Regions from separate parts of the Desulfosporosinus sp. genome, predicted to be linked through region 1. Evidence: riboswitches for the same ligand, from Rfam matches in the RefSeq annotation. Region 1 holds a riboswitch; the other holds the start of a gene.
The links. Region 1 has a riboswitch for cyclic di-GMP ahead of HGJ98_RS13760 (methyl-accepting chemotaxis protein). Riboswitches for the same ligand answer to the same signal wherever they lie in the genome.
Positions count from the first base shown of each region.

Region 2: another riboswitch for cyclic di-GMP. It lies ahead of HGJ98_RS15940 (methyl-accepting chemotaxis protein); the one in region 1 lies ahead of HGJ98_RS13760 (methyl-accepting chemotaxis protein).

Region 1 covers NZ_JABZFS010000062.1:41,825-56,863, reverse strand. The annotation lists gene HGJ98_RS13770 (L-lactate permease) at 214-1,998, opposite strand; gene HGJ98_RS13765 (Tex family protein) at 2,613-4,772, opposite strand; gene HGJ98_RS13760 (methyl-accepting chemotaxis protein) at 4,965-7,028, opposite strand; cyclic di-GMP riboswitch class I at 7,191-7,283, opposite strand; gene HGJ98_RS13755 (aminotransferase class I/II-fold pyridoxal phosphate-dependent enzyme) at 7,501-8,670, opposite strand; gene HGJ98_RS13750 (LL-diaminopimelate aminotransferase) at 8,909-10,147, shown strand; gene HGJ98_RS13745 (ABC transporter permease) at 10,533-11,678, opposite strand; gene HGJ98_RS13740 (ABC transporter ATP-binding protein) at 11,685-12,452, opposite strand; gene HGJ98_RS13735 (HlyD family efflux transporter periplasmic adaptor subunit) at 12,467-13,483, opposite strand; gene HGJ98_RS13730 (TetR/AcrR family transcriptional regulator) at 13,549-14,172, opposite strand; gene HGJ98_RS13725 (SDR family oxidoreductase) at 14,371-15,039, shown strand, end outside.
Region 2 covers NZ_JABZFS010000071.1:123,127-138,165, reverse strand. The annotation lists gene HGJ98_RS15980 (CBS domain-containing protein) at 1-1,205, shown strand, start outside; gene HGJ98_RS15975 (Nramp family divalent metal transporter) at 1,202-2,464, shown strand; gene HGJ98_RS15970 (DUF421 domain-containing protein) at 2,675-3,385, shown strand; gene HGJ98_RS15965 (DUF5667 domain-containing protein) at 3,442-4,467, opposite strand; tRNA gene HGJ98_RS15960 (tRNA-Gly) at 4,644-4,718, opposite strand; gene HGJ98_RS15955 (PhoH family protein) at 4,877-5,560, opposite strand; tRNA gene HGJ98_RS15950 (tRNA-Phe) at 5,830-5,905, opposite strand; tRNA gene HGJ98_RS15945 (tRNA-Glu) at 5,917-5,992, opposite strand; gene HGJ98_RS15940 (methyl-accepting chemotaxis protein) at 6,250-8,019, opposite strand; cyclic di-GMP riboswitch class I at 8,145-8,229, opposite strand; tRNA gene HGJ98_RS15935 (tRNA-Lys) at 8,867-8,943, opposite strand; gene HGJ98_RS15930 (adenylosuccinate synthase) at 9,066-10,349, opposite strand; gene purB (adenylosuccinate lyase) at 10,377-11,678, opposite strand; gene HGJ98_RS15920 (NAD(P)/FAD-dependent oxidoreductase) at 11,771-13,192, opposite strand; gene HGJ98_RS15915 (hypothetical protein) at 13,408-13,563, opposite strand; gene dnaB (replicative DNA helicase) at 13,606-14,940, opposite strand; gene lonC (Lon family ATP-dependent protease) at 15,020-15,039, opposite strand, start outside.

The DNA of each region.
Region 1 (15,039 bases):
TAGTAACTCTTCTTACAGACACTGTCTTCGCACGTAGTAACCCTTCTTGCAGACACTGTCTTCGCACGTGGTAACCCTTCTTACAGACATTGTCTTTGCATGGCACGAGTTAGCTTGTCGTAAAGATTACAGGCGAGGCCATGGAGTAACAAAAAGACCCCTCAATTATCAGTAATTGAGGGGTCCTCGGACTAATATAATTTTTTTATAGATTTATTTTGCACCAGGGAGATTCTTGAGTCTACTATTATTCGTTGCAATAATATAGACTACAGCAGCCCAAATCGATGCAGCGATAATCGTTCCGGCATTGATCAATCCGTTTTGAGCGCTATAGAGCATGGCATAACCCACCGCTCCTGGAAGTAAAGCGTAGTATGAGAATACGACCGCAGTCTTTCGTATAACATAACCTTCTTTTCCAAGCAGACCTACGACGGCTGAAGCAGCGACAACATTGTGTACACAGATGACATTTCCTGCTGCACCCCCAACGGCTTGAAGGGCTACAATCCAGGTTGGATCAACTCCAATTCGTTCACCTACACCGAACTGGAACAAGGAGAACATCATGTTAGAAACAGTGTTACTTCCAGCTACGAAAGCTCCAAGTCCACCAATCAAAGGAGCAAAAATGGGCCATGCAGTCCCAGCTAATCCTGCAACGGCTTCAGCGAGGACAATCGGCATACTAGCTAGGCCAGCCGCGCCACCTTTCGAATTCATGAACACTTGAACCATGGGGACGGTGAAAATAAGCGCAGAACCTGCTCCAAGCATCGTTTTTGCTGAGCCTTTCCATGCTCTGGCATAAGCTGTACCATTCATCTTATGCAGGAAGAACGTAATAAGGGAGACTAAGATAAAGATAGTACCGGGTAAATAGAGAGGTTGGAAGGAGGCCGTGATTCCTGTTCCGAAAATTGCAGGCCACTTAACCGTCCATGCCTTGAGCCAACCCGCAAAGGGTAAAAATGAGAGTCTAGAAAGGACAAGGAATAAACCAACGAGAACATAAGGCATCCAAGCCGTTAAACCGCTCATGGTAGTCTTAGCTGAAATGTCTTTAATCTCAATCGAACCAGTCCAAGAGGGATCCCATTTGTCTTTGGCTTCGAAATCCCAAGCTTCTCCTTTTGGCATGAGGAAGCCATTCTTAGCAGCAGTTACAACAATTGCCAAACCTGTTAGTCCACCTATTATGGAGGGGAATTCAGGTCCGAGCAAGTTGGCCACAGCAAGGTAAGGAATAGTCATAGCAAACGCTGAAAAAAGTGCAAATTTCCAAATCTTGAGACCTTCACTAAAGGATTTGTTTTTGCCAAAATAGCGTGTCATAAAAGCAACAACAAAGAGGGGAATAAGGGCACCTGCCACAAAATGCAGGAAGGCAACTTTGGTTGCAATCGCAAATCCGACGAATGCTGTCCAATCAGTATACCCTAAGGATGCGGCATAAGCTTCTAGTTCAGGAGTTTTAAGTCCTGTACTGACTCCAACCAGCATTGGAGTTCCTACAGCTCCGAAGGAAACTGGGGTACTTTGAATCATCATTCCAGCGACGACGGCAGCCATAGCTGGGAAACCCAGTCCAACCATCAAGGGAACCGCAACGGCGGCAGGAGTACCAAATCCTGAGGCACCTTCAATAAAGGAACCAAAGAGCCAAGCGACAATAATAACTTGAATTCTTCGGTCAGCGGTGATTCCTGTAAAGCCTCTCCTAATGGCCTGAATCGCTCCGCTTTCTTGTAATGTATTTAATAGAAGGATAGCGCCGAAAATAATGTACATGAGTGTACCCGCTACAATAACACCATTAACAGATGCAGCTGCTACCTGGGCACCGGGAATTTTCCAAACAAAAAGTGCGAGTATGACTGCTGTAATAAATGAGAGCGGCATAGCTTTACTTGCAGGCCATTTTAACCCCACTAGAAAGATTCCTACAACAGCGATGGGGAGTAGGGAAAGAATAGCTAATAATCCAGTATTCATCTCGAAACCTCCTCATAATTTTCTTAAAAATAAAGTATAAATCCTTTTTTACACAATTAAATCTTGATTCAACCTCCCTTCATCATAATAGGAACCACTCATTAGAACAGTAGAATGGTTAACCTATCATACCACAATTGTCAAAAAAGTCTTATAAGTGTGTGTAGTCATATTTTATACTAAAGTCTAAACTTTTTCAATAATAGAGTTTATTTTCACAATGAAAAACACAATGAATTAAATAAACATTTTTATAAATAGGATTTAGTTCTAAACTTAATATAAAAAACATGGTCTTTATAAAACTTACATTTATATTGTTTCATTATTCTTAATTAAAACCAAAATCGACAAACAAATAGCCCATATTTTCCATCGTTTGTAAAAAGCGACCTATATATGATCCTACCTCGCCTGAAACATTTCATTATTTAAAACAACTTGTAAGGCTAATCCAAATTCATTCCTAAAACGCTACTGACTACTGCTTTATGTGCTACGCTCACGAACTTACCATTAACATGGAAGGTGTTTACTGATAGAAACAAAAAAGAGACATCAAGATCCTTAATGTCTCTACGAATAGTTCTTTGGCAAATATTGGTTTATTCCGTCTAAGCACTCGTCTGGAGATCCCGCATAGATAGGCTTACTCGTTCTCTCGTCTTATCAAGACCGATTACACGAACTCTTACAATATCACCTACAGCAACCACTTCCATGGGGTGTTTAATAAACTTATCACACAACTGGGAAATATGCACTAGGCCATCATGTTTAACACCAATATCTACAAAGGCTCCGAAATCTACGACATTACGCACCGTGCCTTCTAAGATCATCCCTTCGCTGAGATCCTCCATATGAGTGACATCCCTTCGAAGTAACGGCCTAGGCAAATCTTCACGGGGATCTCTACCAGGTCTTTGCAGGGCATTTAAAATATCTCGAACCGTCGGAACTCCTGCACCAAACTTGTCCGCCAGCTCCTTAGGATCTAGAAGAGACAATTTATTACGCACTTCAGTAAGGCGATCTCTCAAATCTCCAGAAGTATGCCCAATACTCTTTAAGATATCTTCGGCAAGCTTATATGATTCCGGGTGGACAGGCGTATTCTCCAAGGGATTATCCCCATCTGGTAAACGAATAAATCCAGCACACTGTATATAGGTTTGTGCACCAAGCCTAGGTATTTTTTTAAGCTGATCCCGACGGGTAAACTTTCCATGTTCATCCCGCCAAGCAACGATATTCTTAGCAACTGCCGGCTTCAACCCTGCAACGTATTGGAGAAGTGAGGATGAGGCAGTATTCAGATCAACCCCTACCACATTAACACAAGATTCCACAACCCCGTGCAGAGATTCCTCCAACCGTTTTGGCTGGACATCATGCTGATATTGACCTACACCAACAGCTTTTGGTTCAATTTTGACTAATTCTGCCAAAGGATCTTGAAGCCTTCTAGCAATGGATACAGCACTTCGTAAGGAAAGATCAAAATCAGGGAATTCTTCTCCCGCTAACTTCGAAGCTGAATATACAGAGGCCCCTGCTTCACTCACCAGAGTGAATTCCACCGAGATTCCATCTTCTTGAATCATTTCTGCTACAACCTCTTCTGTCTCCCTAGAAGCCGTCCCATTTCCAATCGCAATGATATTAGCGTTAAACTCTATTATCGCCTTCCGCAAAATTGCTTTAGCCTCTTCACGTTTACTCTTTCCCGTATGTGGATAGATTACCCCCACTTGATGAAGCTTGCCGGTCTCGTCCACAATCGCCCACTTACATCCCGTCCGGAACCCTGGGTCAAGCCCAAGTACCATTTTCCCACGTACAGGAGGCTGTAATAAAAGCTGGCGTAAATTTGCCGCAAAGACTTTGATAGCTTGCTCTTCTGCTTGAGCAGAAAGTTCCCCTCGCACTTCACGTTCAATCGAAGGTTCGATCAAGCGCTTATATGCATCAAGGGCCGCTTTTTGCACTAGAAGAGAACATGGACCTGTTTTGACATAGCGCAATTCAATAATTCTCTGCAAATTTTCCAGTGGAACATCAATCTTTACGGAGAGGAACTCTTCCTTTTCCCCACGATTCAGCGCCAAAATCCGGTGCGGCGGGATCTTTCGAACCGGCTCTCGATAATTATAGTACATTTCAAACGGAGACCGTTCTGTTGCCTTCTTAGCTGCAGCAACCGCTACGACATCTGCGCTTCTTAAGGTTTGCTCTCTGATCCGTTTACGGAGGGCAGCATCATCTGCGATGGTTTCTGCAATAATATCCATGGCGCCCGCTAAAGCTTCCTCCACGGAATTAACCTCCAACTCTGCATTTAAGTAATTTTCTGCCTCCGCTTGAGGATCACCTCTAGTATATTGAACTAATAACCAATCCGCCAAAGGTTCCAGACCTTTCTCTTTGGCTATCGTTGCCCGTGTGCGCCGTTTCTGTTTGTAAGGTCGGTAGAGATCTTCGACGTCTTGGAGAACCGTTGCCGCGGTAATTTGAGCCGACAGATCTTCTGTAAGCTTTCCTTGCTCGTCAATCAGGCGCAGAACCTCTGCTTTCCTCTGTTCCAGGCGTCGGAGATAATCTAGACGGTCCACAATATCACGCAAAACATTCTCATCCAGTTCCCCAGTTATTTCTTTACGATAGCGTGCAATGAACGGGATCGTATTTCCCCCATCCAGTAAATTAACAGCCTCTTTAACTTGGTTTATTTTCAATCCAAGTTCCTTGGCAATAACTTCATTGAAATCCAACGATCAATTACCTCCCTAAAACTAATGAATACTTGTATAGCCTTTTAAATAATTATACCATTCTTCACCAAATGAAGGAAATTCCGCATCGAAAGTGTGTAAGGGAATTTATCGGGTCTTCTTAACATTTAAGAAAGCTGTGTAAGGTCTAAGGACCCTTCACAGCTTCGTAATCAGGAAAAACTCCCCAAACTATAGTTTAAACATGGTCACACTACCCTGGAAGTCTGTTGCCATTTGGGCAAGTGAGGTAGCTGATCTACGAATTTCTTCCATAGAAGCACTCTGTTCTTCTGTCCCTGCAACCACGTTTTCAAGACTACCGGCTATTTCCTTAGGAATGCTAGCTACTTCCATAATTGAAGCAACGATTGTCTCAGTACTTGTCCCAACCTTCTCTATCACGTCAGCAACAGCTTGTGCCTGTTTTGAAAAGTCGTTAACTCCCTGCAAGATATCTTGAAACGCTTCACCCGCCGAATTAACCATGGTAATCCCGTCTTGAACCGCGGCAGTTCCATCATTCATAGTCTTAACTGCCTTTGAGGTTTCTTTTTGAATCTCGCCCACCAAACCACTTATTTTGCCGGCGGCATCACTCGACTGTTCAGCAAGTTTACGGACTTCATCAGCGACAACTGCAAACCCCCTTCCCTGGTCGCCTGCCCGTGCGGCCTCAATAGCAGCATTTAGAGCGAGGAGATTTGTTTGAGCCGCAATACTGGTTATTATTCCTACTATCTCACCAATTTCCGCTGATTTTTCCCCTAAACTATTCACCACATCTGCTGCCTCTATGACCTTAGTACTAATCGCTTGCATCTCGTCTACAGCTTTTTTAACAACACTATTCCCATTAGCAGCCTTCACTGATGTAGCGTGGGACCCTGCCGTTACTAAATTGATATCCTGGGTGATAGTATGCATATGCACAGAGACTAATTGGGCAGACTGCGCCGTGGCGTCAACACCCGTTAGCTTTTCCTTAACCCCGTCAGAAACTTCTTGAATGGAGTAAACAATTTGCTCCGTTGTCCTACTCCCTTCATCGGCACTAGCAGTTAATTCTTCTGCAGAGGCTGCTAATTGTTCGGAACTATTTACAATACCATTAATAATTCCTTTATAGTTGTTCATCATCCTATTAAGATTTTCAGTCATCTGTCCGAACTCATCTTTCGAACGAACGACCATGGTTTGGCTAAGATCCCCTTGAACAATAGCTGATGCAAACCGATTGACCATTTTGATATTTTTAACTATATAGCGACTATATAAGATGAGCACTGTGCCGGTTACCGCCATTGCCAGTACAATTAGAATTAGCATTCGATTCAATAGATCCTTTAACGGAGCCATCAAGTCATTTTCCGAAACATCAATTGCTAAAATCCAACCAAACTGCGGAACTTCTGCATAGTAAACTTGCCTGGCCCCATTGTTATTGTAAGGAACCGTGCCGCTTTTCTCAGCCATCATCTTTTCTGCAGCTTCTTTCAAGCTGAGGTTCTCTTCTTCCGTAATTTTGATATTCATGATCTTTTTTGGATTTGGATTCGCCAGATACTTACCTTCTTTATTCAAGAGGTAAATATCTGCTTCGATATCTAATTGAATATTACTAATTAACGTTTGTAACGTAGTGAAATCAATCCCACCGGTTATTGTACCCTTGAAATTTCCACTATTATCATAAAACGGGACATTGTCCGTTAATATGGTAGCCTTAGTACCTTCATCATAATAGGGATCAGTCCAAATGGATTTCTCAGTAATACCTTTACTTATGGTATACCATTTCTGAGCGGGATAATCATATTTAGGGTCAGCATATTCATTGGTAAACACTACTTTACCGTCTTTATCTTTATATACATAAGGTCCAAAGTACTGAGTATCACTGTTATAAGCATAAGGTTCATACCACACCCCTGCTCCAAAGGTAACGCTATTAGCTGTTATCATTTTCTGGAGCAAACTTGCATACTCTTCAGTACTTACACCGTTACCAATAGACTCTACAGTACGCGCTAGACCTTGAAGCAGCGTATCATGGGCCGTTAATTGCTTCTCGATATCTTTGATCGTACCTTTTAATTGAGCAGTCATTTTATTTTGAATCTCATTCTTAAGTAGATTTTCTGAATATTTATAGCTGATTACTGACATAGCCACTAAAGTTAATAGTACTAAGGGTAAAATCGTCACCATTGTCTTACTACTGAGGCTAGAAATATTAAATAGTTTCTTAAACATACCTTCATCCCCATTCATGTAATGATCAAATATTATTATTCGACATCGGCCTTTCATTCAAAGACGTCAGTGATACCGCCTTAATATCCCCCCAATTCATAACCAGAACAAAAAAATGCCTAAACTACCGAACTTTCAGCAGATAGACATTTTAGTGTGCGCTTCTGCAACCCGGCTATCGTGATTGTACAAAGTACGACCCTTAGACCCGTGGCTTTGCGTCCCTAACTTTCATTAGGTTTGCGTATTTTAAGTTTACAACTAATTGAGTTATTCAACCCAAAAGCATTGTTTACCTCCTATAGGAAGGCCGGTTTCACATTCCTTATTTCTATCCCCCCTATAACTAAATAAAAAGGCGATATAACAAGTTGTCATATCGCCAAAATAATTTCATAATCATCATTTAATTAAAATCGTGCCCAGTGCCCAAACTGCCTTAAGAAACTGAGAAATAACCGTAAGGAATTACCTATCTACAATGTTTTAAAAACTGTTGAATTCGCTGTACTGCTTCCTGCAGTACACCTTCATCTTGAACCATAGCAATCCTTACGAATCCTTCGCCATGTTCTCCGAAGGCTATCCCTGGCACTACAATTACTCCAACTTCGCGGGCTAAATCCATTGCAAAGGATACCGATCTTTGTCCAGTCGGTACAGGTGCCCAGATAAACATGGAACCTTGCGGGATCGGCATTTTCCAACCGGCAGAGGCACAACCCTCTATCAAGAGATCCCGACGTCTCTGATAGGCACTCTTATTCTCTTCGATAGATCCTTGCGCATTACGAAGGGCATAAGCGCCAGCAGTCAAAACGGGAGCGAAGACACCATAGTCAATATTTGATTTGAGTTGAGAGAGAGTTCCAATGACATCGGCATTGCCGACAACAAATCCTAATCTCGCTCCTGCTAAATTATAGGTCTTAGAAACAGAATGGAATTCAATACCAACCTCTTTTGCCCCCCCTGCTTGCAAAAAACTCACAGGTTTGAAGCCCTCAAACGCTAATTCGGAATAGGCAGCATCATGACAAATGAGCAGATCATACTCTTTAGCAAATTCTACAACCTCGTCAAAAAACTCGAGGTTAGCCACGGCAGCCGTGGGGTTATTGGGATAATTCAAGAACATAAGCTTTGCCTTGCGAGCGATATTCGGGTCAATTTGCTTTAGATCAGGTAGGAAACCATTCTCTTCCAGCAAAGGAATTGCTACTTTCTCTCCACCAGCCAGCAACAAACCCGCCGTATAAATTGGATAGCCCGGATCAGGAATCAAGGCTAGATCCCCAGAGTCGATATAGGCTAAAAAAACATGTGCCAGACCATCCTGAGAACCCATCAGTGGCAAAACTTCAGTTTCTGGGTTTAAAGTAACACCAAAACGTTCTTGATACCATTCCGCACAAACTTTACGAAAATCGTCTGTCCCGCGGGTTAATGTATAACCATATTGATCATCATCCAGAACTGCTTTACTAAGAATATTGCGGATTTCATGAGCTGGGGCACGATCTGGACTTCCTATACTAAGATTAATTAAACTCTTTCCAGCCCTCTCCAATTCCCTTTTCAGATTATCCATTTCCGTAAAAACGGACGCTCCTAATCCTTCTAATCGTTTCGATGGCAGCATATCATACACTCCGTTCTTGTGTGTCATGGGGACGGTCCTTTGACACACCATGACACATCCATACTTTCTTATTTTACCACGTTAATCGCAGTATAATAAAGGTAAATTAACAATTTCCAGAAGTCCTTTTCTTGAGATGAAATGACTAGGGAAAAAAATGTGCTATAATTATAGAAATCGTTTTATTAGAGAATACTTCGATTAAAGCTAATGGTTAAGAAGGGAGACTCATGAATTTATGGCACTAATGAACGAGAATTATCTTAGGTTACCTGGAAGTTATCTATTTTCGGAGATTGCCCGCAGGGTGAATCAGTTTAAAAACGAGAACCCTAATGCGGATATCATTCGCTTAGGGATTGGAGATGTAACTCGTCCACTTCCTCCCGCGGTTATTGAAGCTATGAAAAAAGCTGTTGATGAAATGGGGAACGCCGAAACCTTTAGAGGGTATGGTCCCGAGCAAGGTTATGACTTTCTAATTCAAAAAATTATCGAAAACGATTACAAGACCCGGGGAGTCGATCTTACCTTAGATGAAGTCTACGTCAGCGATGGAGCAAAAAGTGATACCGCGAACTTTCAAGAGATTTTTGGTACCGGCAATATCATGGCGGTCACTGACCCTGTCTATCCGGTTTATGTAGACAGTAACGTGATGGCAGGGCGTACTGGGAACTTCGATACAGATAAAGGGCAGTATGAACGTATTGTTTATCTTCCCTGTACCGAAGAAAACGGAATGAAACCCGCGTTTCCAACAACTCATGTAGATATGATTTACCTCTGTTTCCCAAACAATCCAACAGGAATGACCTTAACTAAATCAGAGCTAAAGCAATGGGTGGACTACGCAAAGAAAAATAAATCCATCATCCTGTACGATTCTGCTTACGAAGCTTACATACGTGAAGAAAACGTCCCTCGCTCGATCTATGAGGTTGAAGGTGCTCGCGAAGTCGCTGTAGAGTTCCGAAGCTTTTCCAAGACAGCGGGCTTTACCGGAACACGGTGTGCCTATACTGTTGTACCAAAAGAAGTTATGGTCTATGATTCAAAAGGTGAGCCTCATAGTCTAAATAAACTATGGCTGAGAAGACAAACCACAAAGTTTAATGGGGTCTCTTATCCAGTGCAAGCTGCAGCAGCAGCGATATACACTGAAGAAGGGAAAAAGCAAGTTAAAGAAACCATTGACTACTATATGGAAAATGCCCGAATCATTCGAGAAGGCCTGACGAAAGCGGGCTATGAAGTATTTGGTGGAATTAATGCCCCTTATATCTGGATGAAAACCCCCAATAATATGAGTTCTTGGGAGTTTTTCGACAAGCTCATGAAAGAAGCTAATGTTGTGGGTACCCCAGGTGCAGGCTTTGGTGCTAATGGCGAAGGGTACTTCCGCTTAACGGCCTTTGGGACACGAGAGAATACGGAAAAAGCTATCGAACGAATTCGAACCAAAATGAACAGCTAACATAAAAAGCCTGTCGCTAGTTAAAACCTAACGACAGGCTTTTTACCTGAGCAGCATCAAACCCTTCCGTTCTTAAACTCCCGTCACTCCAGACCAGAGGGTGTGATGTTGCAGAGCGAACCCTTTAGGCAGAGTCGCGTTAATCGCGCTTAGATTCCGAAGTGCCAGCGTGGCACCGGACTTGTCCATGGATGGACTGATGTTGCGGTGCCAAGGATGGCAAGGAGCAACACACATGCGACGGAACACGATGTTCCTAGTGCCGCATGCGCCAAGGATGGCATAGCATGCGGCCAGAACGCCCAGAGGTTTGCCAACGCTCGCTTCGGAATCAAGTGCGATAGTGACGGCGCCGTGGGTGACCGGAGCAACTTCACATCCTCCGCTAATCCAGGTTTTTCTTAAACTTCTTAGCTGCTATCCCTACTAGGACAATAGCGAAGGCACAAAGGATGAGCGTATCCTGCCAAAGATACTCCATCCCTACCCCTTTAAGGAAGATTCCCCTTACGATCTCCAGAAAATATGTCAATGGAAATAATCCACCTATAATTTTTAGAAACGTAGGCATGGTTTCCCGAGGGAAGATGAAGCCCGATAAGAGGATTGAGGGCAAAATCAGGATAAAGGTCATTTGCATCGCTTGAAGCTGAGTCTTGGCAACACTGGAAATCAAGAGACCAATGGCTAGAATCGTAAACAGAAAAATGGTGGATAAGATTACTAAAAGGGGAATACTTCCTGCGGGCATAACTCCAAACCAAAAAATCGCCGTCGCTAAAATTAAGGTCAAAGAAACAAAACCGATAAACACAAAAGGAAGAAGCTTGCCCATAAGCAATTCAAGAGAGCGAATAGGAGTCACGACCACTTGTTCCATGGTACCACGTTCTTTTTCACGCACAATCGAAAACGAAGTTAACATTGCTATAACATTTTGTAAGATCAGACCGATTAAAGCTGGAATGTTAAAGACCATTGACTTCATGTCCGGGTTGTACCAAACTCTAGTCTCTATATTAAGTGGCATGTTCGTACCCAATGCCGCTCCCCTAGCGGCAAGACGAACCCCTTGTATCTCTAAGGATTTATTAAGACCAAGCATCTGAACCGCGGACATGGCCGCTCGAGCTATAGTAGGATCAGACCCATCGACTAAAACCTGAACGTTGCCTTGACCATTATCTCTCTGTAACTCTTTGCCAAAATTAGGCGGAATGATGACGGCTACCCGAGCTTTACCGCTGTCCAGATAGCTTTCGATCTGATGATATCCTTGGACATATTCATCGGGATCTAAATATTGAGTGTTCCGTATAGACGCGCTAAAGTCTCGGCTATCGGTTGTTTGAGACTGATCCCAAATAACTGTAGGCAGATGATCGACATCCGTATTGACCGCATAACCAAATAGAAGAAGCATACCGATCGGCATGACCATGGCCATGATTAAACTGGCACGGTCTCGCCGAATGTGGAGGAATTCCTTTTTCAAGACGGCTAAAAAACGAACCCAGGAAAATCTCCCCATTTAGGGTCACCCTCCTTTCCTAAGAACGAGATTGCGAGGATCATCCGAAGCTTCATGTTCGACATAATAGATGAAGAGATCATCTAAAGTTTCTTTAGCTTCTTTTCTTTTCATATCCTCCGGCGAGCCAAAGGCTATTAATCGCCCATAGAAAACGAAACCCAAATAATCACAGGTTGCCGCTTCATCCATGTAATGAGTGCTGACTAGAATTGTCATTCCTTCTTTGGCTAACTGATGGATCAAGTCCAAAAAAATACGTCGTGAAACCGGATCCACTCCTGCAGTTGGTTCATCAAGAATGAGCAGTTGGGGACTATGCAGTAAAGCACAAGCTAACGCCACTCTTTGCTTCCAACCACCCGAAAGGGAAGAAACTAACTGAGTGGTTCGTTCAAGCAGGCCAATTCGTTTAATGACCCTTGCCTTCTGTTCTTGGGCTGTCTTTCCATGTAAACTATATACCCCTGCATAGAAGTCCAGGTTCTCCTTCACAGTTAGATCTTCATAAAGACTAAACTTTTGAGACATATAGCCAATGCGCTGTTTAATTTCCTCTGGTTGAGTTAAAACATCATAACCCAACACAGTCGCTTTTCCTTCTGTCGGTAGCAAAACTCCGCAGAGCATACGGATGAGCGTTGTTTTTCCAGCACCGTTCGGCCCGACAAAACCCATAATTGCCCCGGCAGGGAGTTGGAAGCTAACCCCTTGAACCGCTGTATACGTGCCAAAGCGCTTTACCAAACCCTGGCAATCAATCGCTAAATTCATTCTGCTTCACTCCTTTATTCCAGGGTTATATCTGCTGGCATACCTGCTTTCAATTGATCTTCAGTGTCTGTTATGCCAATTTTCACAGCATAAACCGTCGTCGTACGCTCTTCTTTAGTTTGCACATTCTTCGGTGTAAACTCCGCTTGAGTACTGATATACTGAATCTGGCCCTTGAATGTCTTATCCGGGTAGGCATCCGCTGCAATAGAAACTGTCCCACCCATTTTTATCTGACTCAGCTTAGCTCCAGGGACATATACTTTAATCCACAAATCATTAGGGTCCAGAATCGTTGCCAAGGTTGAGCCAAGATTGACAACTTGACCTAACTCTACATTTTGATAGAGTACCTGACCGCTGGCAGGACTCTTAAGAGTAAGCTTGCTTAGACCAAGTTCTGCCGTCTTAATAGACTGCGCTGCAATATCAACGGCTGCTTTTTGTGCTTGAATCATCGGTTGAGTATAGCCGGCCTGGGCTTGATCCAAACTTGCCTGAGTGGCGTCAACACTCGCTTGGGCGCTCTGATACTGGGCTTTTAAGGTATCAAGTTTGGTTCGCTGAGTATCCACCACCTGTTTACTAATTGCACCACTCTCATAGAGTTTTAGATTGGCAGCTAGATTATCTTCCTCAAATTTTAGACTTGGTTCCAGTGCGGATAAATTGGCCTTCGCCTGACTCACTAAGTGCTCAAGCCGACGAATTTCTTCAGCCCTTGCTCCACCTAAAAGGTCATTCAGTTTTGCTTGGGCTTGAGTGTGTTGACTCTTCGCAATAGCCAAGGAAATTTTAGCCTGACTGTCATCCAGTTTAGCGATGATGTCCCCTACTTTAACGACCTGACCTTCACTTACTAGCAAATCGACCACTCTCCCACCAAGCTCTGATTGTACTGGTAGTTCAGTCCCTTCAATAGTACCAGAAAAGACGTTTGAATCTTTAGATCGATTTAGGTATCGATCCCCTATGACCGACAGGGCAATAAAAATTAGAACAATGACCATAACTACAGCTTTTTTTCTCATGTTTTCTCCTCCTGCCCTTGCACATAGTATATAGTGTATCTACGACTCCTTTGTGTTCTTACACGTTACTCAACCAGCAGTCCATGTAAAAAAAGATCTAGTATTTGATCTGCTGCCTCTTCGATGGTTCTTTCTGGAGAAAACCCAGGAAAAACGTGATTGAAGATCCCGTAAAATAATACCGTCCCCATAAAACTTCGCATCATGGATGGAAATGGAACGGGTTTAAAAACCCCTTCTTTAACACCCTTATCAAACCAAGGCTTGACAATACTAATTCCTTGCCCCAGAATTCCATTAAACAGGGCTTCCCTAACTTCATTATGGTACTGTGCTTCGGCAAACATAAAGCGAACAAGACCTTCATTTTCTTTGATTAATTCTAAGCGATCCCTTAGAAAACACCGAAAAAACTCTACAGGATCTTTGTGTTCCTTATCGAGAGAGATAATTCCATTAAGTATTTTCGGCGTCAGAACTGCAATCAGCAATTCCTTCTTAGTAGCAAAATGACGGAAAATAGTTCCTTCAGCAACACCTGCTGCTCGGGCAATTTCAGCCGTTGTGGAGCCATTATAGCCTTTCTTTGTAAATACGTTTATTGCGGCTTCAAGGATATCTTGGCGCCGTTCATCTGCTGTTTTCTTTCTACTGGATTTCTGTTGTTGAGTTTCTTGATTTAGTTTCATAATTGTCCTCCAAATATTTGATCATGAAGCAGAATCTTTATGAGTGATTACTCACTTACAAATCTAAGTTTATCAATTTTAAGATCTTTGTCAAGACTATTATTTGCATTCGCTTCTCCAACACTGGGAAGGTTAAGACTAAGTTATTAATTAGTAAACACCCAGCGCAGAGGGTATACACACAAAGGAGAAAATATGATGAAAAAAATACTGGTAACAGGCGTAACTGGAAATGTCGGCAGATACGTCTGCAGCTCACTTCTAGATATGGGAGAACCCGTTAAGGCAGGCCTTATTTCGATGTCTGCTGCCAAGATTGCTCAAGTAGACAGCCGTGCCGAATGTGTTCTGTTTGATTTTGAAAACCAATCAACTTTTTCTGCAGCACTCCAAAATGTTGACAGAGTGTTTCTGATGAGGCCACCTCATCTTGGCAAACCAGAGGATCTAAAGCCATTCATAACAGCCATGAAAAATGCTAATATTCGCCTTGTATCTTTTTTATCCCTAATGGGGGTCGAGAAGAACCCTATTCCACCTCACCATAAGATTGAGAAATATCTTGAGAAGGCAGGTATCCCCTACGCCCATATCCGTCCAGGTTTTTTCATGCAAAACCTAACCGGCGCCCACCTTCCCGAGATACGTGATAAGGGCGAACTATTCATCCCAGCCGGGAATAGTAAGTGTAGTTTCATTGATTCGAAGGATATCGGGTATGCTGCAGCAGTACTCCTGGCTAATCCCGATAAATACAGAAATACTGCTCATACTCTAACAGGTCCTGAATCGCTGGACTACTTTCAGATAGCTAAAATTCTAACTAACGTGTTGGGTCGGAAGATCGTTTACCAAAAACCTTCGATC
Region 2 (15,039 bases), on a different contig from region 1:
TAGACATGGCCATCCGTTGGGACAGTGTCTCTCCTCATGTTACAGGGATTCGATATTCTAAAGGGGTTCATGACTTAATTCCCATCAAACTAGTCGCCTCTTGGGATTATGGCGGGATGCGCCTAAACACCGGGTTTGATCCTCAAGATATCTGCCCTCTCCATGAGGATGAAACATTTATTGGCAAATGGCTGTTAGATAAACAAATAATTGACTTAGAAGGCTCAAGATTAGTACGTGTGAACGATATCTCTTTGTCTTGGGTATCCCATGAAGATCAACGATATATCGTTCTAGTGGCTGTGGATATCGGTGTCCGGGGTTTATTCCGCCGCTTAGGGGTTGAGTTTTTATTAACTCGGATTGAGAATAAGTTTGTGGGTTGTCAATATATTAAACCTTTAGAAAATCGAACCTCCGCTCTCCAGCTTACTCGAGAAAAAGAACAGCTTCGTCAGCTTCATCCTGCAGATATTGCTGATCTTATTGAAGACATGGATTACAAACAGCGTGCGAACTTCCTCAACGCCCTTGATTCTCAACAAGCGATTGATGCTTTGGCTGAGATGGAATTGGATACGCAAGTTGAAGTGATCACTCAAATGGACGAGGAACGAGCTTCAGATATCTTAGAGGAGATGCCCCCAGATGAAGCGGCAGATATTCTCAGTGAATTGTCCTCGCAAAAGTCAGAAGAACTCCTCAGTTTAATGGAGTCTGATGACGCCGAAGATGTTCGTGAATTAATGCAATATGAGGAAAATACCGCCGGTTCACTTATGACAACGGAATATATCGGCTTGCCAATTTGGATGACGGCTGAACAAGCTATTAATGAATTAAGGCGGCTGGCTCCCGAAGCAGAAACAATTTATTATCTTTATGTAGTCGATGAACAAGAAACACTAGAAGGGGTTCTTTCTCTACGAGAACTAATTATTGCTTCTCCTGATACTACCCTAAAAGATTTAATGCACAAAAAAATTGTGAAGATCTCTCCTTATGACGATCACGAAAAGGTCGCCGATCTCATTCATAAATATGGTTTACTTGCAGTTCCCGTCGTGAATCCTCAAGATCAAATTTTAGGAATTATCACAGTTGATGATGTATTAGAATTATTGATGCCGGATCGCCCTCGCGTGGAAATTTATTCCACCTTAATTGCTCACCGACGCAAAGCAAAAGGAGGGCATAATGAATGAACCTAAAAGCACGTTTTACCCTGTTCTTTGCCATTATGGGACCGGGAATGGTCACTGCCTTTGCGGATAATGATGCTGGAGGAATTGCTACTTACGCTGCGGCAGGAGCTAAATATGGTTATTCGCTTATCTTCACTATGCTCATTAGCACTGTGCTTCTGGCCATCGCCCAAGAAATCTCTGCTCGTACTGGTGCAGTAACTGGCCGGGGGCTATCTGACTTGATTCGAGAAAATTACGGAGTAAAATGGGCTTTCTTCGCTATGAGTGTCCTTATGATTGCCAATCTAGGAACGACAGCTTCAGAGTTTTCGGGAATTGCAACGAGTTTTGAGATTTTTGGTGTAAGTAAATATATATCAGTACCGATTATGGCTTTTATCATCTGGTGGCTTGTTATCAAAACTGACTATGCCAAAATGGAAAAAATCCTGCTGTTTCTCTGCTTGACCTTTTTTAGTTATGTCATCTCCGGCATTATGGTCAAGCCACCCTGGCCTCAAGTGTTTGTCGAATCCATTACGCCCACTATTTTGGGCACCCCAGCCTTTCTCTTAATGGTGGTTGGTGTCATCGGAACTACCATTACTCCCTGGGGACAGTTCTATGTTCAATCTTCCGTCGTCGATAAGGGAATCACAGCCCAAGATTATCGCTACACACGTTGGGACGTTTTGATCGGGACTTTTTTTACCGGATTCATTGCTTTCTTCATTATCGTATCCACTGCAGCTACGCTTTTCGCGAATAATATTCCCATTGAAACAGCTAAGGATGTGGCTCTTGCCTTAAAACCCTTGGCTGGTGAATATGCTAGTTTACTTTTTGGTTTTGGATTACTTGGTGCATCTATGTTAGCGGCTTTTGTACTTCCACTAAGTACCGCCTATGCCGTTTGTGAAGCCTTCGGCTTTGAACATGGAATTAGCAAATCTCATAAAGAGGCCCCTGTGTTCTTCAGTTTATATACGGTTCTTATCGTCCTAGGAGCAGCAATCGTTTTATGGCCCGGATTATCCTTATACCACGTCATGTTGACAACTCAAGTCGTGAATGGAATCCTTTTGCCCCCAATTCTCATCTTTATGGTACTAATCGCCAGTAAGAAAAGTATCATGGGGGAGTATGTTAATTCGAAGTTTTTCAATGTTATATCCTGGACGTTTACTTGTATCCTAGTGTTACTTTCCCTGCTCTTACTTCTATCAACACTATTTCCTGAGTTTATCACTAGTGTTTTTGGGGCTTTAGGCTTTTAAAGTTTTTGGGATTTTGGTTTCTAGGGAAATTAGATGCAATAAGTATATGTTAAAATAATGGTTCAAGAAATGCCCTGCAGCCTTGCAGGGCATTTCTGCTTATCAATGAAGGAGAAACTTCAGATTCCATATTGGCTTTGTTGATTCACATGTATATTCCTCACTAGATCGTTTAATCTACCTATAGGAGTATACAAAGGAGGGGTCTTTATGGGGTTCGGACAGTTATCGATCGAACTAATTGTAGGGTTTTTTAGTCTATTACTTGTTACAAGGTTTTTAGGCAAAACCCAAATCACACAACTTACTGCTTTTGATTTTATCTCGGCATTAATTATGGGTGAGCTTCTAGGAAACGCCATTTATGATGACGATACTGGGATTGTAAAACTTATTTATGCTATTGCCCTTTGGGGTCTCCTAATCTTTACTGTACAAATTATAGGGCAAAAGTCCATTTCACTTAGAAACCTTTTCGAAGGTAAACCCTCCTTAGTTATTCAAAAAGGGATCATTGATCCGCAAGCCCTTAAAAAAAATCGGACAAACATTAATGAGCTTCTGACATTATTAAGAGATAAGAATGTTTTTTCAGTTCGAGAAGTCGAATATGCTGTACTCGAACCCAACGGCTCCTTAAGTATCTTACGAAAACCAGAATTTGATACACCAACAGTTAAAGATTTAAATATTCCCTTAAATAGCAAATCCCTACCAAAGCTTCTTGTGAGTGATGGTAAAATACTAAATCCTGTATTGCAAAGCATTGGCAAAAATGAGTCTTGGCTTATGACCAAACTTAAACAACAAGGCTATGATAATCTAGAGAACATCTTCTTTGCTGAATGGAGGGAGGAGGACGGTTTACATGTTATAGGTCACGATCAATTTGATTCTTCATTTGACGTCAATAGAGGCTAAAAACGGGCCAGTAGCTATTTAATCTACAGACCCGCTTCTGTTTAAGAATTTTATGCTTATTCCCGATTTTTTTCCTCGGCCTTTTTTAGTTCTTCTCTGGCTTTTTCTTCAGCCTTTTTAGCTTCTTCTTGAATTTTTTCTTCAGCCTTTTTAGCTTCTTCTCTGGCTTTCTCTTCAGCCTTCTTCAATGCTTCTGTAGACTTTTCTTCTTGCCGTTTTAACTCTTCCGAAGCTTTTTCTTCTACTTTTTCTATCGTCTCGTTTGACTTTTCAACCTGTTTAAAACCGGATTCAATTCGTTTTTCGGCTTGCTCAACAAGATTCTTTACTTCTTCTTTTGAGGAATCTGCAGCGTCCTTTAGTTCCTCAAGTTCATTTTTTAAAGCTTCTGCTTCTTCTACTTTTTGTTCAGCGTTTTTAATTGCTTCTGCATCCCCTGTTTTTTTAGCAACTTCAAGCTCTTGTTTAGCCTTCTCAAACTCCTTTTTGACTGCAAAAAAAGCATCTTTAGCCGCATAGAAACCATTAACTGCCGCAATCTCTTTATCTTGGTTATTTAAGGCATTTTCAATTGCATCCTTAGCCTCTTCTGGAACCTTATCAAGAATCGTCTGTAAGATTTCTTCACTTCTTTTGAACGATTCATTCAGATTCTCAACAGTCTGTACGGCTTCATCCTTCGCTTTAATTGCGTTGTTTATATGTGCGGTTGCAGAGGCTAGCATTTTAACATATTCATCTGTTGCTATACTAACAAGCTCGACTTCACCTTCGTTAGCCATAATAACTGCCTCAGCAGCTCTTTCAGTTGCAAATTGTGACATAAGTTTTGCTAGTTTTTCCTCACTTTGTGTAATTGCAATCTGAAGCTCTTCAATTTTGCGTTCTAAGCTATAAAAATTGGAATCTGGTAGTACACCGGCTGAGTCTTCAATTTCTTTCAAACTTACGACCGTTGTTAGTACTCCATCATTACTTGTTACGGAATTAGAACTTGTAGTAACATCACTGTTTGCATACACATTACCAGTAACTCCGGTTAAAAAAATAGCTAATGTCATTGTCGCAATCTTTTTTCTCATTAAATAGTCCTCCTTAAAATGTTCTACTAATTCATTCGATTGGATTATTATGTTTAGGAGGGTGCAATAAGCAAGAAAGCATATATTTCTAGTTTAAATCATCCTTCCTCGGCCTACGCAAAAAACGGGTTCAGAATTCCTCTATAGGAAACTCTGAACCCGTTGCTATTACTGTATGGAGCGGACGACGAGATTCGAACTCGCGATCCTCGGCTTGGGAAGCCAATGCTCTACCGCTGAGCCACGTCCGCTTATTTTATGGCTTGGTGGTTATTTAAAGCTTTTAATACCATCAAGCTCTTTTCCCAACAAAGAAAATTATAAGCTCTACACTTAAATATGTCAACTCATACTGTATAATTCCAGTCTTTTATACCGACGTTCAACGCTAGTTGAAGTGTGCACTAGTTTAGATGCTCTGAAAGGAGTCTGCCCAGTTCGCAAGTTCTCCACGGAAGTTCTTTGTAAGTGTTAGGATTTTGCAATAGGGTTGACTCTTAAAGTGTTCCATATACGGTACAAAACCACTTTTTGCAACAGGGATGTCAATCTGTCCTGAATGCCCAATGCAGATCACTTTACAGGAATCGTGTACACGCGTGAAGATTTTTCTAAGTTCTTGGACAGAAAAGTTTTGACACTCATCAATAATAATTGTCATATCCTTAAGATTAGTTCCTCGAAGAAATAAGGGGGTTTTGGGGTAACACCAAATGCTGTCCATCACCCGTTTCATGCTTACCTTCCTACGAATAGCCTCATTGACCAGTGCTTCTTCATTGTATACACATTGGGCCGGGTTCTCATTAATCTCTAAGAGAGCATCTATCAAAGGCTGATGATAAATGCTTTCCTTCTCGGATTGAGTGCCAGGTCTGAACCCCATAGCTGATTCTTGAACGGGATTAAAAATATAGGTTAAAGGTTGCTTAAATAGCTTAGCACAAGCAACCGCAAGGGTAGTCTTTCCAGTCCCAGCTTTGGCATTGACCATGACTAATTGATAATCAAAGATCGCATCAACATATTCACGTTGTTCTGGCGTAAGTCTTGGTGCAAATCCAAATAATAAGTTATTCTCAGGTAATGGCATAGTATCACCAACCTTGTTTACAATTATTTGTTTACCACTAAAACATAATTAATATATTACCCATACCTTATTTTAATTGAATAGAAATTTAATGCTTTTAGTATCTCAAAATTTTAAATTAGCATTCTTGTCTATTATGGTCCTTTAAAGCTGCACGGTTTTAATTGCTACGACAAAAAAAGTTCTGATTTTCCTTCAGAGGAAATACACAGAACCTTTAGACCTAATTTATAGATATTCGTAATTGTTTATATTGGCTAATAGTTAAATGGTGCCTCAGGACGGAATCGAACCGCCGACACGAGGATTTTCAGTCCTCTGCTCTACCGACTGAGCTACCGAGGCAAAAACAATAATGGTGACCCGTACGGGATTCGAACCCGTGTAACCGCCGTGAAAGGGCGGTGTCTTAGACCGCTTGACCAACGGGCCATGTGAGTAGGCTGCTTAAAAATCAACTTAATTAACGTATATATTTAAAAGACACTCACAAATATGAATTTTACACTATGTTTCTATCTATGTCAATACTTAAATGTCATTAAAATAATATTTTCTTGTTAATTCGACTATTGATTTGTTGTGCATTTGTAGTTTAGAATAACTATTTACGTGCTAAATCTTACTAGAATTAGTACCTAAATGGGATAGAAAGCTGGTTAACTCCTATCCCATTTACTACAGTATTTTTAAATATTAAATTTCTTTAAGGTTTCTTCCAATTCCTCCGCCATCTTAGCCAAAACCTGACTTGAAGAAGAAATTTCCTCGACTGATGCAGACTGTTCCTCCGTCGCAGCAGACACGGTTTGGGTCTGGCCAGTGATTTCTCGACTCGTCTCATAGATATTCGTAACTGATGAGACTATTCTTTCGCTGCCCACTGCCATTTGTTGAATCTCCTCCGAGATTTCTTCAATCTGAGAGGAAACCTGCTTAACTAAGGTCGTTATTTCACCAAAAGCTAGGCCGGCGGTCTCAGCTACTGCTGTCCCGAGTTTAACTTGGTGTGTCCCCTCATTTATTGATAAGACAGCCTTTTGTGTGTCTTGTTGAATACCACTAATCAATGAGGCTATTTGCTTTGAAGCTTCCTGAGATTGTTCAGCCAATTTACGAACCTCATCTGCTACAACGGCGAAACCTCTGCCTTGCTCACCTGCTCGTGCAGCCTCAATCGCAGCATTCAAGGCAAGTAGGTTCGTCTGAGCCGCTATACCTGAAATGGTATCTACAATTTGCCCAATTTCTTTAGAACGTTCTCCCAAGTTCATAACCACATCTGCGGATCCTATGACCGTTTTTTCAATATTAATCATTTGTTGAATTGTTTTCTCAATCGCCTGGCTTCCCTCTGATGCAGAAAAGGCGGTTTTCTCCGAGGATTTAACAACTACTTTAGCATTTTCCATCATATGTTGTATTCCTGCCGACATCTGCTCGACACTGGCAGATGTTTCATTAACTGCACTTAATTGTTTTTCTGCACCCAGGGAGACTTCGGATATAGCTGCTGCTACTTGATAAGAAGCTTGGGCTGATTGTTCTGCCCCAGCACTTAATTGTTGTGATGAGGCAGCAACTTGCTTTGAAGAAGATGACACATGTTCAACAAGTTGAATTAGATTTCTCGTCATTGTTTCAAACGCCCTGCTAAGTTGACCTAATTCATCCTTCGATTTGTTATTAAGGCTTCCTACTTTTAAATTGCCTTTTGCTATTTCCTCTGCATTCCTCGCTAATGCAACAATCTGATCGGAAATCCTTTTACTTAAAATAGTTCCTAATACCAAAGCTATTCCCAAGGCCCCTAAGATAGATACCAAAGTATAGAAAATACTGCGTATACCCTTTTCGTGATATTCATGTTGCTTCTCTGATACTAGTTTATCGATGTCATCGACCCAGTTTCCCGTCCCAATCACCCAATTATAAGGTTGGAATAATAACGTATAACTCCTCTTAGGTAACGGTTCTGTCTCGTTTGGTTTAGCAAATGAATAATCTGTATAGCCGCCATCTACTTTAGTTCCATTAGCAATGAACTCCTGGACAAATAATATACCTTCGCTGTCCACAGCATTATAGCGAGACTTACCCTCTGAAGCTTCTCTCCCAAGAAGAACAACATTCATCCCCTCTGTGGTATCAATCCAAAAGTAGTTCCCGTTGTCAAAGCGCAAATTTCTCACTAAATCAGCGGCTTTCTTTTTAGCTTCATCGGGAGTTATTTCTCCTCTTTGCTGACTTTCATAGATATCCTTAACTAAACTATGGGCAGTCTGAACCTGGAGTTTAATAGTCCGATCAAATTGTTCATATAAAGTTTCTCTATATTGTTCAACGTTGGTTTGCTCCGTTACCCTTACATTATAAATATTATAGCCTCCGAGAATAGAACCCATAATAAGTGCCGTGGCCACTAACAAAAGTATAATGCGGTACTTTATTTTTGTCATTTTTTCCATGTCCCCTTTTCTAACTACTTTAAAAACCGCGAAATGAAGGAATACATCCTTTCGAGTTGTTTTGGGTGTTAAATAAACAAAATCGCCCCCTCAAATAAGGCGCGACATAGTCCTCAATTGGCAGCTCGGCCATCATCACCCTAACGTGGAAGACCCGTAGCTTTGCGTCCTCAGCTTTAACCAAGTTTGCCTTTGTCAGTACCTTATGTAATATTTTAATGAATACTTCAATGTTCCTAGTCCTTTACTGAACTATAACACAAGGAAAACAAAAATTATATATATATTTGATGATATTCGACTAAATTATATATATTCTCTCTACTATAGGATTCATCTATTAACTCCTACTCTTTAATTAGCATTTAATTCGTACTCCCAATTCTAGGCGGGTTAAGAAGCTCTAATAACAAAATAAGACAGAAAATAAATTAATTTATTTTCTGTCTTTTATCATTACAGTAAGGGTCGTAATTATCCTACCATTTAAAATAGTATAATTATACTGGTGTATATGTTTTATAAAAATACATATAAGAATCTAGCTGATTAGACTATGTTCATATTTTCTAAACACATATGCCGATACTGAATACCATCCTAAAAATACAATAGGGGCGATATAGTTTTGCAAACCGTAGTAATGAAATAGATCTAGCTTCTCCATGATAATCCCGACGAAGGTTTTTAAATATAATATGTATTTTGGTAACAAACAAAATTTAGCCATGTTAACACAACCTTCCGATTATAGAATGTGATTACCTGTTCACACTCTGTAAATCATCTGCTATGAAAACATGGCTAACTGTGGGCAAAAATGCCCTTATCTGCTTATTGGTGGGCCATCCGCGACTCGAACGCGGGACACCCTGATTAAAAGTCAGGTGCTCTAGCCGACTGAGCTAATGGCCCAATATTTTGTACCACAGGTTTGGATTTTACACGAAAGTATTCACTCTGTCAAGGCTTTTCGTTAACATATATCATATCCCCGTAGCCCTTTTGAGAAGCTAGCAATTATAGAACATCAAACCCTAAAAAATTTCCCCTCGTACAATCGTTTGTTCCCGTCCAGGGCCGATTGCAACCAGCGTAGCCGGAACACCTGACAGCTCCTCAATTCGACGGATATAATTTTGAGCTGCCTGTGGTAGGTCCTCGAAGCGTCGAACCATTGTAATATCTTCTTGCCAACCAGGCATTTCTTCATAAACCGGTTGACATTGTTTGAAAATCTTCTGACTTTGTGGAAATTCACGGAGGATCTCGTCCCCAACCTGATAACCAACACAAATCTTAAGTTTCTCAAATCCTGTAAGAACATCGAGTTTTGTAACCGCAAAATCAGATATACCGCTGACACGGACGGCATAACGAGCAATTACTGCATCGAACCAACCGCAACGACGCGCACGGCCAGTCGTAGTTCCAAACTCGTGGCCGTTCTTCTGCATTTCAGCACCGGTCTCATCTAATAGCTCTGTAGGGAAGGGGCCTTCTCCTACACGCGTAGTATAGGCTTTTATAACCCCGATGACACGATTAATCCGGGTGGGACCGACACCAGCTCCTATACAAGCACCACCAGCAATCGGATGAGAGGATGTCACAAAGGGATAGGTACCATGATCTATATCAAGCAAGGTCCCTTGAGCTCCTTCAAACAAAACTTTCTCTCCTGCTTGAATACTCACATCGATTGTGAGGGAACTATCCGTCACCATTGAACGAATTTTTTCTGCATACCCTAGATAGGTTTCATAGATACCATCAAACTCAAGGGCTTCCTTGCCATAGACTTTAACGAATAAGTTATTCTTTTCTACTAAATTACGGCGCAGCTTATCTGCGAACTCATCTTTATCTAAAAGATCAATAATTCGTATTCCAATCCGTGAAGCCTTATCCATGTAGGCAGGGCCGATTCCACGTTTCGTGGTTCCAATTTTATGATCCCCGCGTGCCTCTTCTTCTAAGCCGTCGAGTAACCTATGATAGGGCATAATCACATGGGCGTTACTGCTGATGACTAGTTTGCCCGTCTTAATCCCCCGCTTGTCAAGGTAATCTAATTCATCTAATAAGACCTGTGGATCAATTACTACACCGTTCCCTATTACGCAAGTCTTGTCTTCATAGAGGATTCCCGAAGGGATAAGATGAAGTTTGAACTCTTCCCCATTCGCCACAACCGTGTGACCTGCATTATTACCTCCTTGGTACCTAACAACAACGTTCGCTTTTTCGGCTAGAAAATCTGTTATCTTACCCTTTCCCTCGTCTCCCCACTGAGAACCTATTAACACAACAGCGGCCATATAGATATTCCTCCCATCTTACAAGCTCTATTTCTCTAATTCCAGTCGTCTAAAAATATCATCCACATGATGCAGGTGATATTTTAAATCAAATAAACCCTGTATTTCTTCTTTGGTTAAATAGTTTAAAACACGATTATCCTCCGAAACAACGTCTATAAAGTCCAGCCCTTGCTCCCAAGCCTGAAAGGCATTCTGTTGAACCCAAGCATAGGCTTCTTCTCTCATACACCCATGTTCAACTAAAGCCAGGAGAACTCGCTGGGAAGACGTCAGGCCAAAGGTTTTTTGCAGATTCCGTTTCATCTGGTCCTCACGAATCCTAAGGCCCGCAATAACCTTAGTCATTTGGCGAAGCATGTGATCTAAAAGAATACAGCTATCTGGAAGAATAATCCGTTCTACTGAAGAATGAGTCATATCCCTTTCATGCCAGAGAGCAATATTCTCCATGGCCGCCAATGCGTTACCCCTTAAAATCCTCGACATTCCTGAGACTTGCTCGCAAATAATTGGATTACGTTTATGAGGCATGGCAGAGGAACCCTTTTGTCCTTCTGCAAAGGGTTCCTCTACTTCGAGAATATCCGTGCGTTGTAAATTACGAATCTCCGTCGAAATTTTTTCAATGGTCCCTCCAATTAAAGCCAGAGTCGTCACGAAATGAGCATGCCTATCCCTTTGTAAGATCTGGTTACTTATTAGAGCAGTCTCTAAGCCGAGATGTTGACACACTGCCTCTTCTACCCCGGGTGCAACATTAGCATAGGTTCCGACCGCTCCTGAGATCTTACCAGCACTAACAGAGGTAATGGCTTGACCAAGACGTTCACTTTGACGATCAATCTCTGCAATCCATAGGGCCAACTTTAAACCGAAAGTCAACGGCTCAGCATGAATACCATGAGTCCGACCGACCATCACGGCGTATTTGCTCTCTAAGGCTCGCTTAACTAATGCATCTCGAAGCTCTTTTAAGTCTTTTTTCAGCAACCGTCCTGAATCTCTTAATACAAGGCTTAAAGCCGTATCTTTAACATCTGAAGAGGTCAAACCAAGATGAAGGTATTTTCCAGCTTCTCCGATTTCCTCAACAACTGCTTGCAGAAAAGCAATTAAATCGTGACGCACCACAGCCTCAATTTCTAGAATTCGTTTAGGGTTAACCTTTGCCTTAGCCCGAATTTCAGCCATAGCTTCCTGAGGAATTTCCCCTTGCTTGGCCATAACCTCAGCAACCGCTAATTCAACTTCTAACCAACGTTCATATTCATAGCCATCCTGCCATAACTTTCCCATTTCCTCATGAGTATATCGATCGAGCAACAGCCTTCGCCCCCAATCAAATCTATAGGTTTTAACTAAAGTTCTTAGTAGTTTCCACAATTTAGTGCAAAGTTATCCTAGTGACTAATTACCCACTATTTTTCAACTGCTTTAGTCACTATATCTCGAGCAACTACAATACCCGTTGCCGAAGCTTGCATCAGTCCCCGAGTAATTCCTGCTCCATCTCCTATGGTATATAACCTAGGTATCTCAGTTTCAAAGTTCGTTTTAACTTTTACTTTTGAGGAGTAAAATTTAACCTCAACACCATATAATAAGGTATTTTTGGAATACATCCCGGGCGCGATTTTATCAAAGGCTTTAAGGGTCTCGATAAGGGAGGTCAAGTATCGCTCCGGCAGTACATAGCTGAGGTCTCCCGGAACCGCCGAGAGCAGTGTAGGAATCGTCGTGGATTGACGCAGTCGGCTTTCAGTCGTCCGCCTTCCCTGTAATAGATCTCCGAGACGCTGAACCATTACCCCGCCACCGGTTAACATATTTGCAAGCCGGGCAATATATCGTCCGTACTCAATCGGTTGGTTAAAGGGTTCTGTGAAACGAGTCGAAACCAATAAGGCAAAATTTGTGTTCTTAGTTTTCTTTGCAGTATCCGCATAACTATGCCCATTAACTACAGCAATGCCACCATCGTAGTGTTCTTCCGAGACAACGCCGCCGGGATTGACGCAGAAGCTCCGTGTTTTCAAATCATAGGTATCCGAATAATAGACCAATTTTGGTTCGTAAAGCTCTCTAGTTAAATGATCCAAAATAGAGTTCGGAACCTCGACACGTACTCCAATATCAATTTCGTTATTTTCTGTAACAACACCTAAGCGAACCGTTTGATCAGCAAGCCAATTGGCCCCTCCTCGGCCGGGGGCAGCAACTACATATCGTGCAAATACTTCATCCAGTCCTTGTTCATTCCTACGTTGAATGGTAGCTCCAATAGCTCCATTAGAATCCGCTAAGATTTCCTTAACTTCGGCAAGTTCCCAGAAGGTTGTATTTGTGTTTTGCATAAGATATTCATACATGCCCTTTAGCACATCATAAGCAAGCTCTGTACCTAGATGTCGTACAGGGCAATGGATTAGGGCGATGTTATGGCGAGAGGCCTCATATTCAAATTCTTCCACGCGACGGTTATCTAGACCGTACACAGTTTCCTGAGCTCCGAACTGCCGGTAAATTGAATCAGCATAATCGATTAACTCTTGGGCTTGTTCTTCTCTCATATATTCAACTAAACGACCGCCAACTGCAGGACTTAAAGACAGTTTTCCGTCACTAAACGCTCCTGCCCCTGACCATCCCCTTGTAATAGCACAGGGATTACATCCCGAGCAAACTCCGGTCGTACGGGCGGGGCACTTTCTCTTTTCTATGCTTCGACCACTATCCACAATGAGAATCTGTAGATCTTTATTGTGTTTTGATAACTCTAAAGCCGTAAAAATTCCGGCCGGACCGGCTCCAATAATCAAGACATCGACATTGTGTTTCAATTGTTTCTCCTCCTAGAGCCGTTTCATTTTTTCAAATGGTAACGAACCTCAATCACAAACAATTTCATCTTAACAATCCTGCTCCTCCTTGTCAATCCAATAACCGAACATTAATTATAAAAATACAAAAAACATTCGACACTACAGAAGGGTCTTGTCAATTCTTCGCTGTGCCAGAATCGCCATTCGATATTCGTGTCACGATAAACGAAAGCCTATTCTGTCCACCGAGTGTTAGCGGAGGATCTAGCTCCTTCAGTCGTGCCTTCTTCAGGATGACACAGTTCTTGAGTTTCTTTCATAGCAATTAGAAAAGTACTTAGTATCAAGTAAGACCGAATCTTAAGTTTAGGCCTTCTGAATAGTAGCACAAAAATCCCCCTGCCAACAAATGGGTTGGCAAGAGGGATCCGTTAAGCTGTCTGATGTTGACGATCAAGGTTTACAAACTTTGTAAACTCCTTAAGAAAGCCTAATTCAACGGTTCCTACTGGACCGTTGCGGTGTTTGGCAATAATCAACTCCGCTATTCCTTTTTTCTCTGACTCCTGATGGTAATACTCGTCCCGGTAAATAAATGAAATCACATCTGCATCTGCTTCAATCGCGCCTGACTCTAATAAATCCGACATAATCGGTCGTTTATCTTGACGTTGTTCAACTCCCCGATTAAGCTGTGATAAGGCAATCACCGGAACTTTAAGTTCACGGGCGATTCCTTTGAGGGTTCTGGAGATTTGAGCAACTTCTTGCTGTCGACTTTCGGATTTTTTCCCAACTGACAAAAGCTGAAGATAGTCAATAATAATCATCCCTAAATTGTGTTCTGACTTTAGTCGACGTGCTTTAGAACGAAGCTCTGCCAAAGTGATTCCAACCGTATCATCTATAAAGATTGGGGCATCCGATAGAGGCCCCACTGCTCGCGTCAGCTTTGGCCAATCAGCATCCAATAAATCTCCGGTCCTTACACGTTGTTGATCAACCAACGCTTCTCCACAAAGCATACGTTGCACCAACTGTTCTTTGGACATCTCCAAACTGAAAATCGCAACTGGGACCTTAGCACGAACCGCTGCATTCTGAGCCATATTTAAAACAAGTGCAGTTTTTCCCATGGAAGGGCGCGCAGCAATAATGACTAAATCAGAAGGCTGCCAACCGGATGTCATACGATCCAATTCTGTAAAAAAGGTAGGGATACCTGTTAGATTTCCTTTATGAGCATAGAGATACTCTATCTTTTCAAAAGTTTCAAGTAGCACATCACGAATAATGCTGAATCCGTCTTTAACACGTTGTCGAGAAAGGTCTAGGATAAGTTTTTCGGCTTCCTCTAAAAGCACTCGCGCTTCTTCCCCAGGCTCATATCCCCGTTCTAAGATACTGCCCGTTGCCCGGATGAGCTGACGCAAGAGGGCCTTTTCTGACACCAGCCTAGCGTAGTATTCAATATTTGCTGCGGAGGGGACGGAGCGGGCAATCTCAGAGATTGTCGCTATACCTCCCACCTGTTCCAGACGCCCCTGTTGACGTAAAGCTTCAGCAACGCTAACTAAGTCGACCGGATCTCCTTTCTCGAAGAGATCATGAATTGCCGAAAAGATCAATCGATGATTATCTCTATAAAAGTCATCCGGTTGAAGCATTTCAAAGACAGAACTTCCGGCCTCCGGTTCGAGCATCATCGCACCCAAGACCGCCTGTTCGGCCTCTAAATTCTGTGGTGGAACTTTTATGAGTTCCATATCTTCTCTCCTCCGACCATACTCAATTTCAATGGAATTATCTGTAGTAGGGGCAATTCATGAATTGCCCCTACCCTTATTAAAAAACATGCTTCAAAG